One region of the Pseudomonas sp. BB438 genome, then DNA from elsewhere that is predicted to be linked to it. Evidence: predicted binding sites of a transcription regulator. Region 1 holds the regulator's gene; the other holds the start of a gene.
What was found. The regulator sigma-54, encoded in region 1, starts transcription at its own class of promoters, with help from an activator protein. The targets are predictions, from matches to a motif close to ANTGGCATNNANNTTGCTNT.
Positions count from the first base shown of each region.

Region 2: the regulator sigma-54 is predicted to act here: its motif matches at 2,841-2,860, upstream of glnA (glutamate--ammonia ligase).

Region 1 is NZ_CM170001.1:1,163,164-1,168,310, forward strand. It holds gene AC1ZV1_RS05550 (ZIP family metal transporter) at 1-92, shown strand, start outside; gene AC1ZV1_RS05555 (HPr family phosphocarrier protein) at 105-377, opposite strand; gene rapZ (RNase adapter RapZ) at 412-1,269, opposite strand; gene ptsN (PTS IIA-like nitrogen regulatory protein PtsN) at 1,272-1,739, opposite strand; gene hpf (ribosome hibernation-promoting factor, HPF/YfiA family) at 1,749-2,057, opposite strand; gene AC1ZV1_RS05575 (RNA polymerase factor sigma-54) at 2,136-3,638, opposite strand; gene lptB (LPS export ABC transporter ATP-binding protein) at 3,893-4,618, opposite strand; gene lptA (lipopolysaccharide transport periplasmic protein LptA) at 4,618-5,147, opposite strand, start outside; gene lptC (LPS export ABC transporter periplasmic protein LptC) at 5,141-5,147, opposite strand, start outside.
Region 2 is NZ_CM170001.1:6,051,682-6,056,828, forward strand. It holds gene typA (translational GTPase TypA) at 1-1,001, opposite strand, end outside; gene thiI (tRNA uracil 4-sulfurtransferase ThiI) at 1,172-2,626, opposite strand; gene glnA (glutamate--ammonia ligase) at 2,959-4,368, shown strand; gene AC1ZV1_RS27860 (mechanosensitive ion channel family protein) at 4,620-5,147, opposite strand, start outside.

The DNA.
Region 1 (5,147 bases):
AATCACAGCGGCGCGGCCACGCGGCGCAGGCCACGCAGGGGCTGATCATCGGCTTCTGTCTGATGATGGCGCTGGATACGTCGCTGGGCTGAGGGCCCTGCGACTCACTCGCCTTCGTCGAAGTAGTTGTTGATCAGGTCGACCAGCGCTTTGAGCGCTTCGTCTTCCTGTTCGCCTTCGGCTGCGAGGTGCAGATGGGTGCCCTTGCCAGCGGCCAGCATCATGACGGCCATGATGCTCTTGCCGTCCACCGTGCTCTCCGGGTTGCGGCCCACGCGAACCTGGCAGGGGAATCGCCCTGCAACGCCGACGAATTTGGCCGCCGCACGGGCGTGCAGGCCAAGCTTGTTGATGATGGTGACTTCGAGGGCGGGCATCGCGAGGGGCTGTCCTTTTGTTGTCTGTCGCTGCTTAGCTCAGGTCGCGGTGGCGAATCTGTACGTTGGTGAGGGTTTCCTTGAGGGCCTGACCAATGCGTTCGGCAATGTAGGTCGAACGGTGCTGGCCACCGGTGCAGCCGATGGCAATGGTCACATAGGCCCGGTTGCTCGCGGCGAAGCGCGGCAGCCATTTGTTCAGGTAGCCGAGGATATCCTGGTACATCTCCTCGACGTCCGGTTGTGCCGCCAGGTACTCCTGGACGTCCGCCTCCAGTCCCGTGTGCTCGCGCAGTTCGGGCTTCCAATACGGGTTGGGCAGGCAGCGCACGTCGAACACCAGGTCGGCGTCCACCGGCATGCCACGCTTGAAGCCGAAGGATTCGACCAGGAAGGCGGTGCCCAGTTCGGGTTTGTTCAGCAGGCGCAGCTTGAGCACGTCGCGTAGCTGGTAGAGATTCAGGTTCGTGGTGTTGAGCTTGAGATCGGCCAGGTCGGCGATCGGTGCCAGCAGGTTCGACTCGTCGCTGATGGCCTCGGCCAGGGAGCGGGTGTCGGTGGTCAGCGGGTGGCGCCGGCGAGTCTCGGAAAAGCGTTTGAGCAGGGTTTCGTCATCGGCATCGAGGTACAGCACGTCACACTGGATGTGCTTGTCGCGAGCTTCCTGCAGCAATTCGGGAAAGCGTTGCAACTGGCTGGGCAGGTTGCGTGCATCGATGGAGACGGCGACCTGCGGGTGCAGCAGTTCGGTGTGCAGCAGCGCGCGCTGGGCCAGGTCCGGGAGGAGGCTGGCCGGCAGATTGTCGATGCAGTAGAAGCCGTTGTCCTCGAGCACGTTGAGCGCGGTGCTCTTGCCCGAACCGGATCTTCCGCTGACGATGATCAGGCGCATGATCAGTGCCCGTTGTTCTGGAAGTCCACGACGATCCGGTACAGGTCCTCGCCGTTGGCGGCGTGACGCAGGCGGTCGCGAACGTCGGAACGGTCGAGCATGGAGGCGATCTGTCGCAGCAGTTCCAGATGCTCCTCGGTGGCTGCCTCGGGCACCAGCAGCACGAACACCAGGTCCACCGGCGCGCCGTCGAGGGCGTCGAAGTCTACCGGGTGATCGAGGTGCAGGATGGCACTGATGGGCGACTGGCAGCCGGGGAGGCGGCAGTGCGGAATGGCGATGCCATTGCCGAAACCGGTGGAACCCAGGCGCTCCCGGGCCACCAGGCTGTCGAAGATGTCTTGGGAATCGAAACCCGGCAGCTCACGAGCCACCAGGTTGGCGATTTGTTCGAGGACGCGTTTCTTGCTGCCGCCCGGCACGTTCACGAGGGAACGGCCGGGGGTCAGGATTTGCTCAAGTCGGATCATAGAGAGGGGTTAACGGACGCCAACACCTTGCTGGCGTTCGAGGTATTTTTCCTTGTGCTTGATCAGTTGGCGGTCGAGCTTGTCGGTGAGCAGGTCGATAGCCGCGTACATGTCTTCATGTTCGGCGCAGGCCACCACTTCGCCACCGGCGATGTGGAGGGTGGCTTCAATTTTCTGCTTCAGCTTCTCGACCTCCATGATGACCTGAACATTGGTGATCTTGTCGAAGTGGCGCTCCAGTCGGCCAAGTTTCTCGCCGACATAGTCGCGCAGGGCGTCGGTCACATCCAGTTGATGTCCACTGATGTTGACTTGCATACCGCTTTCTCCTTGTTGCCCGTGTGTAAGTGGCAGGTTATGGGGCCTGCCGCCGGAACACCTTGGCGTGGATCAACGTCACACCAGTCGCTTGCGCTCGCTCGAGGGAGAGATTCCTAGGGACTCCCGGTACTTGGCGACGGTACGACGTGCCACTTGAATGCCCTGTGCCTCCAGTAAACCAGCGATCTTGCTGTCACTCAATGGCTTTTTCGGACTTTCCGCCGCGACCAGTTTCTTGATGATCGCGCGGATCGCGGTGGACGAGCATTCGCCGCCTTCGGAGGTACTGACGTGACTGGAGAAGAAGTACTTCAGCTCGAAGATGCCACGCGGCGTGTGCATGAATTTCTGCGTGGTGACGCGCGAGATGGTCGATTCGTGCATGCCCACCGCTTCGGCGATGTCATGCAGGACCAGGGGCTTCATCGCCTCCTCGCCGTACTCGAGGAAGCCGCGCTGGTGTTCGACGATCTGGGTCGCCACCTTCATCAGGGTCTCGTTGCGGCTCTGCAGGCTCTTGATGAACCAGCGCGCTTCCTGCAACTGGTTGCGCATGAAGGTGTTGTCGGCGCTGGAATCGGCGCGACGCACCAGGCCTGCATACTGCGAGTTCACGCGCAGGCGCGGCACTGCTTCCTGGTTCAGCTCCACCAGCCAGCGGTCGTTGTGTTTGCGAACGATGACATCCGGCACCACGTACTCGGCTTCGCCGGACTCGATCTGCGAGCCTGGGCGCGGGTGCAGCGACTGGATCAGCTCGATGGTTTCGCGCAGCTCGTCTTCCTTGAGCTTCATGCGGCGCATCAGCTGGGTGTAATCGCGGCTGCCGAGCAGGTCCAGGTGGTCGCTGACCAGACGGATGGCTTCGGCCAGCAGGTAGGTCTTGGTGGGCATCTGGCGCAGTTGCAGCAGCAGGCATTCGCGCAGGTTGCGCGCGCCGACGCCAGCGGGCTCGAGCTGCTGTACGCGGCGCAGCACGACTTCCACTTCATCCATCTCGACACCCAGCTCCGGGTCGATGGAGGCGAGGATGTCGTCGAGGGACTCTTCCAGGTAACCGTCGTCGTTGATGCCGTCGATGATGCTCAGGGCGATCAGCCGATCGGTATCGGACATGGGCGCCAGGTTGAGTTGCCACAGCAGATGGCTCTGCAGGCTTTCGCCGGCGGAGGTGCGGGAGGTGAAGTCCCACTCATCGTCATCGTTGCTGGGCAGGCTGCTGGCGCTGGTCTGGTAGATGTCTTCCCAGGCGGTGTCGACCGGCAACTCGTTGGGAATGCGTTCGGCCCACTGGTCCTCGTCGAGGCTGTCGGCGTTGGGCGTGGTACTTTCCTGGAAATTGTCCTGGGACGTGCTGGTGCTGCCGTTGGCGCCCGATTCGGCACCATCGGCCATGGGGTCGCTATTGTCGAAGTCCTCGCCTTCTTCCTGGCGCTCCAGCATCGGGTTGGACTCCAGGGCTTCCTGGATTTCCTGTTGGAGGTCCAGCGTGGAGAGCTGGAGCAGTCGGATGGCCTGTTGCAGCTGCGGAGTCATCGTCAGCTGCTGGCCCATCTTGAGGACTAGCGATGGTTTCATGGCAGGAACTAGGCACCTTGTTCGCTGGCGCGAAGCGCGCCATATCCACGACTACGGACGCCAGGGCGCCGCGAGGAAGCAAATTATATGCCTGAGTTTGGACGCTTTGCCTAGGGCCTGTCGACCTTTCGTTACAACCCGGTTGCGTCAGGGTAGGCCAGGCAGCCGAATACGTCGCGGAGCGGCCGGCAGACCGCACCACGCGTGGGGGAGGGATGGAGCTGCCACGCCCAGGCAAGGCGCGGCTCGGGGCTTTAGAGGCGGAACTCGTGACCCAGGTAGACTTCCTTCACCAGGTCATTGGCGAGGATGCTTTCGGCGTTGCCTTCGGCGATCAGTTGACCGTCGTTGACGATGTACGCCGTTTCGCAGATGTCCAGGGTCTCGCGGACGTTATGGTCGGTGATGAGTACACCGATGCCCTTGGCCTTGAGGTGGTGGATGATCTGCTTGATGTCGCCCACGGAGATCGGGTCGACGCCGGCGAAGGGTTCGTCCAGCAAAATGAATTTCGGCGAACTGGCCAGTGCGCGGGCGATTTCCACGCGGCGGCGCTCGCCACCGGACAGGCTCATGCCGAGGTTGTCGCGGATGTGGTGGATGTGGAACTCCTCGAGCAGGCCCTCCAGGGATTCCTGGCGGCCGGCGCGATCCAGGTCGGTGCGAGTCTCGAGGATGGCGCCGATGTTGTCTGCCACCGACAGCTTGCGGAAGATCGAGGCTTCCTGCGGCAGGTAGCCGATGCCGGCGCGAGCGCGGCCGTGCATGGGCAGGTGGGTGACATCCTGCTCGTCGATGCGCACGACGCCCTGATCGGCACGGACCAGGCCGACGATCATGTAGAAGCAGGTGGTCTTGCCCGCTCCGTTGGGGCCGAGCAGGCCGACGATCTGCCCGCTTTCGATGCTGATACTGACATCGCGGACGACTTGCCGGCTCTTGTAGCTCTTGGCGAGGTGCTGGGCGGTTAGCGTAGCCATTACTGCGCTTGATCCTGCTTTTTCTTGGGCTGGATGACCATGTCGATACGCGGGCGCGGCGTGGTCACCTGGGAGCCGGTGGCGCGGCCTGCGTTGACGATCTGGCGCTGGGTGTCATAGACGATCTTCTCGCCTTCGAAGGTGTTGCCTTCCTGAATTACCTTGGCCTGGTCGATGAGTACGACGCGGTTCTGCGAGACGAAGTACTGGATGGTCAGGCCATAGGCCTGGGTGATCTGCTTGTCCGGTGCCGGCTTCTGTTCGAAGTAGGCAGGCTTGCCGACCGAGGTGACGACCTCGATTTCGCCATCCTTGTTCTGCTTGAGCGTGACGGTGTTGCCAGTCAGCTTCATGCTGCCCTGGGTCACCACCACGTCGCCGCGATACACGGCCACGCCCTGCTTGTCATCCAGTTCGGCGCTGTCGGCCTGGACCCGGATCGGCTGTTCCCGATCGGTGGGAAGAGCCCAGGCGGCAGAGCTGCCGATGGCGGCGGCGAGGCTGAAAAGAAGGGGGAGGGTGTTAACGA
Region 2 (5,147 bases), 1.7 Mb from region 1:
CGGTCCTTGATGTTGCGGCTGGTGACGAACTTGCCTTCTTTACCGGCGAACGGCGAGTCGTTGACCTGGAAGGTCATGCTCACGGTCGGCTGGTCGACGGTCAGCGGCGGGCGCGCTTCGACGTTCTGCGGGTCGCACAGGGTGTCGGAGATGTACAGCTCGTCCATGCCCGAGACGCAGACGATGTCGCCGGCTTCGGCTTCAGCGACTTCGACCCGCTGCAGGCCGGAGTGACCCATGATCTTCAGGATACGGCCGTTGCGCTTGGTGCCGTCGTCGCTGATGGCCACGACCGGGGTGTTGGTCTTGACCTTGCCGCGGGCGATACGGCCGATGCCGATCACGCCGAGGAAACTGTTGTAGTCCAGCTGGGAAATCTGCATCTGGAACGGGCCGTCGACGTCGACTTTCGGCGCCGGGACGTGGTCGATGATCGCCTGGAACAGCGCGTCCATGTTGTCGTCCATCTTCTCGTGGTCCATGCCGGCGATGCCATTCAAGGCACTGGCGTAGACGATCGGGAAGTCCAGCTGCTCGTCGGTGGCGCCGAGGTTGTCGAACAGGTCGAAGATCTGATCGATGACCCAGTCAGGACGCGCGCCCGGACGGTCGATCTTGTTCACCACGACGATCGGACGCAGGCCGGCCTTGAATGCCTTCTGGGTCACGAAGCGGGTTTGCGGCATCGGGCCGTCCTGGGCGTCGACCACCAGCAGCACGGAGTCGACCATCGACATCACGCGCTCTACCTCACCGCCGAAGTCGGCGTGGCCGGGGGTGTCGACGATGTTGATGCTGTAGTCGTTCCATTTCAGGGCGGTGTTCTTCGCCAGAATGGTGATGCCACGCTCTTTTTCCTGGTCGTTGGAGTCCATCACGCGCTCGTTTTCCGCTTCTTTGCGGTCGAGGGTGCCGGACAGGCGCAGGAGCTTGTCCACGAGGGTGGTCTTGCCATGGTCGACGTGGGCGATGATGGCGATGTTGCGCAGTTTTTCGATCACAGTGTCAGTCTCGATAGTGAATCTTCGGCTGCCGTTCTCGGCAGCGGGGGCCGGGCCTTGGCGCGGCGGTGCAAAAGGTCAGGGCGTGAGCCTACGCACCGAATGTGTCGGGAGGTCGGTGGCGGATGCTGCCGCCGAACAGTCCGGGCTGGCGGCGCTGGTCCGCGCCTTTATTGCGGACGGTAAACACGCACATTGGTGTGCCCTTCGTTGACCAGGTGGTGGGCGTGCAGGCGACTCATCACGCCCTTGTCGCAATACAGGAGGTACTGGCGGTTGGGGTCCAGTTCCTTGAACTTGCTGTTGATCGCGTAGAACGGCATCGGCAGCACTTCGATGCCGTCGATGACCAGCGGTTCATCTTCCTGGGCATCGGGATGACGGATGTCCACCACGATCTGGCCGGCCAGCACGTCGTCGACCATTTCCACGGCCAGATCCTTGCCCAGCTCGTCGATCACGCGGTCGACGGTCATCTGGGTGGAGCGCTCCAGGGCGCGGTCGAGCACGGCCATGTCGAACTTGGTTTCTTCGTGGTCGACGCGGTACGGCTTGGCCTGGGTGGTCGGGTTCACCGAGATCACCCCACAGTATTCCGGCATGTGCTTGGCGAACTCGGCGGTGCCGATCTTCGTGGCGGTGTCGATGATGTCCTGCTTGTGGCTGACGATCAGCGGGCGCAGGACCAGGGTGTCGGTCACCCGGTCGATCACCGAGAGGTTCGGCAGGGTCTGGCTGGACACCTGGGAAATCGCCTCGCCGGTCACCAGCGCGTCGATCTCCAGGCGCTCGGCCACACGGCTGGCGGCACGCAGCATCATGCGCTTCAGGGTCACGCCCATGTAGCTGTCATCGACCTTGGTGAGGATCTCGCCGACCACTTCCTCGAAGGGCACGCTGACGAACAGCACGCGCTGGGAACTGCCGTACTTCTTCCACAGGTAGTGCGCGACTTCCATCACGCCCAGTTCGTGGGCGCGGCCACCGAGGTTGAAGAACACGAAGTGACTGATCATGCCGCGGCGCATCATCTGGTAGGCCGCCACGGTGGAGTCGAAACCACCGGACATCAGCACCAGCACCTGCTCCAGCGCACCCAGCGGGTAGCCACCAAGGCCGTCGTGCTGGGCATGGATCACGTAAAGGCGGTCATGGCGGATTTCCACGCGCACTTCCACTTCCGGGTTCTTCAGCGAGACGCCTGCCGCACCGCAGTGCTGACGCAGGCCGCCGCCGACGTAACGTTCCACATCTATAGAGGTGAACGGGTGCTTGCCGGCGCGCTTGCAGCGCATGGAAAAGATCTTGCCCGGCAGCTTGTCGCCAAAGTGCGCCTTGCACTTCTCGAGAATGTCGTCGAAATCGCCTAGCGGGTACTCGTGCACCTCCAGGAAGTGACCGATGCCCGGCGTGCAGGTCAGGCGCTCGATCATCTCGCGCAGGGCCTTGGGATCGGTGACCCTGGTCTCGACCTCGAGGTTGTCCCATTCGCCTTCGACCAGCAGCTCAGGGTCGAGGTCGCGGAGCACCGTGCGAATGTTCTTCGCCAGCTGGCGGATGAAGCGCTTGCGCACCGGCCGGCTCTTGATGGTGATTTCCTGGAAGACCTTGACGATGAGTTTCATGCGAACCGGGCGATTGCCATGGGACTGAAAAAAAGGGGCGGAATTATATCCGAAATTGCTCAAGACTTGAGCAGAAATCGGAGACTTTCTTTTTGGTGCACCAAAATGGACGGGCGCACCACGACAAGGCACCGAAACGGTGCACAATTATCGTGCATTTGTCTGGACCGGCCGCTGAAAGCCCGGAAATCAGGGCATCTGCCCATTTACGGGCACTGGCACGCAACTTGCTCTCTTGTGAGGCAGGTTGCCCTGGCGGAGTATTCCGGCCGGCATCACCCGATACTGGGGCACAAAAAAGCTCCCAGCTCTAATCCCTCCTGGAGGACAGCATGTCGTACAAGTCGCAACAACTGATCAAAGATCATGACGTGAAGTGGGTTGACCTGCGCTTCACCGATACCAAAGGCAAGCAGCAGCACGTCACCATGCCCGCCCGCGACGCGCTGGACGACGAGTTCTTCGAAGCCGGCAAGATGTTCGATGGTTCCTCCATCGAAGGCTGGAAGGGCATCGAAGCCTCCGACATGATCCTGCTCCCGGACGACAGCACCGCCGTGCTCGACCCGTTCACCGAAGAGCCGACCCTGATCATCGTTTGCGACATCATCGAGCCGAGCACCATGCAAGGCTACGAGCGCGACCCGCGCAACATTGCCAAGCGTGCCGAGGAATACCTGAAGTCCACCGGTATCGGTGACACCGTATTCGTTGGCCCGGAGCCGGAGTTCTTCATCTTCGACGAAGTGAAGTTCAAGTCCGACATCTCCGGCTCGATGTTCAAGATCTTCTCCGAGCAGGCTTCCTGGAACACCGACGCTGACATCGAGACCGGCAACAAAGGTCACCGTCCGGGCGTCAAGGGCGGCTACTTCCCGGTACCGCCGGTCGACCACGACCACGAAATCCGTACCGCCATGTGCAACGCCCTGGAGGAAATGGGCCTGGTCGTGGAAGTTCACCACCACGAAGTGGCCACCGCCGGCCAGAACGAGATCGGTGTGAAGTTCAACACCCTCGTTGCCAAGGCTGACGAAGTCCAGACCCTGAAGTACTGCGTCCACAACGTTGCCGACGCCTACGGCAAGACCGTGACCTTCATGCCGAAGCCGCTGTACGGCGACAACGGTTCGGGCATGCACGTTCACATGTCCATCTCCAAGGATGGCAAGAACACCTTCGCTGGCGAAGGTTATGCCGGCCTGTCCGATACCGCCCTGTACTTCATCGGCGGCATCATCAAGCACGGCAAGGCCCTGAACGGCTTCACCAACCCGGCCACCAACTCCTACAAGCGTCTGGTTCCGGGCTTCGAAGCCCCGGTCATGCTGGCCTACTCGGCCCGTAACCGCTCCGCCTCGATCCGTATCCCGTACGTCTCCAGCCCGAAAGCCCGCCGTATCGAAGCGCGCTTCCCGGACCCGGCTGCCAACCCCTACCTGTGCTTCGCCGCGCTGCTGATGGCGGGCCTGGACGGCATCCAGAACAAGATTCACCCCGGCGACGCCGCCGACAAGAACCTGTACGACCTGCCGCCGGAAGAAGCGAAGGAAATCCCGCAGGTTTGCGGCAGCCTGAAAGAGGCGCTGGAAGAACTCGACAAGGGCCGCGCGTTCCTGACCAAGGGCGGCGTGTTCACCGACGAGTTCATCGATGCCTACATCGAGCTGAAGTCGGAAGAAGAAATCAAGGTGCGCACCTTCGTGCACCCGCTGGAATACGACCTGTACTACAGCGTCTGATCCACGAATACCTATAAATAGCGACAGCATTAAGGCCTCCTTCGGGAGGCCTTTTTTATGCCCTCGGGAAAGCACACAGGCACTTTTGCAGGAGCGCGCCATGTGCGCGATCGCGGACATGGCCCGCTCCTACAGGTGAGCGCTGCGTCACGGCAGGAGCGAGCTTGCTCGCGAACCGCTCAACACCGGAGCAGCCGAATATCCCGTTCGCCAGCAAGCTCGATCCTACGAAGAGCCGCCGCGAAGCAGGATCAGATTCCGCCGTCCGCCGGCACACCCTGCTCTTCGTCATCCTCGCGGCGCGCCTTGCGCATGCGCGAGAGCTGCACGTTCAGGCGCGGCATGGAGAGCTCCAGCCCGGCCTTGTCGAGCTTCTGCCGCAGGCGCAGGTTGAAGGCGCGCTGCACCTCCCACTGGCGGATCGGCGCGGTCTTGAAGCGGAAGCGCAGGATCGCCTGGCCGGCGTCGAAGCTCTCGATGCCCTGGATTTCCAGCGGGGACCAGATGGCGCGATTGATGGTGCGGTCGCCTCGCAACTCGCCGGAGACTTCCTTGACCAGCGCGAGCGCGTCGTCGATGGGCATGCTCGCCGGCACCGGCCAGCGGAACATGGCATAGCCGAACTGCCGCGAGTAGTTCTTGATGCTCTTGATCTCGCTGAACGGGATGGTATGCACCACGCCGTCCAGGTCGCGCAGGCGCACGGTACGGATGGTCAGTCCTTCCACCGTGCCGAGGTGGCCGCCGACGTCGACGTAGTCGTCGATGGACAGCGAGTC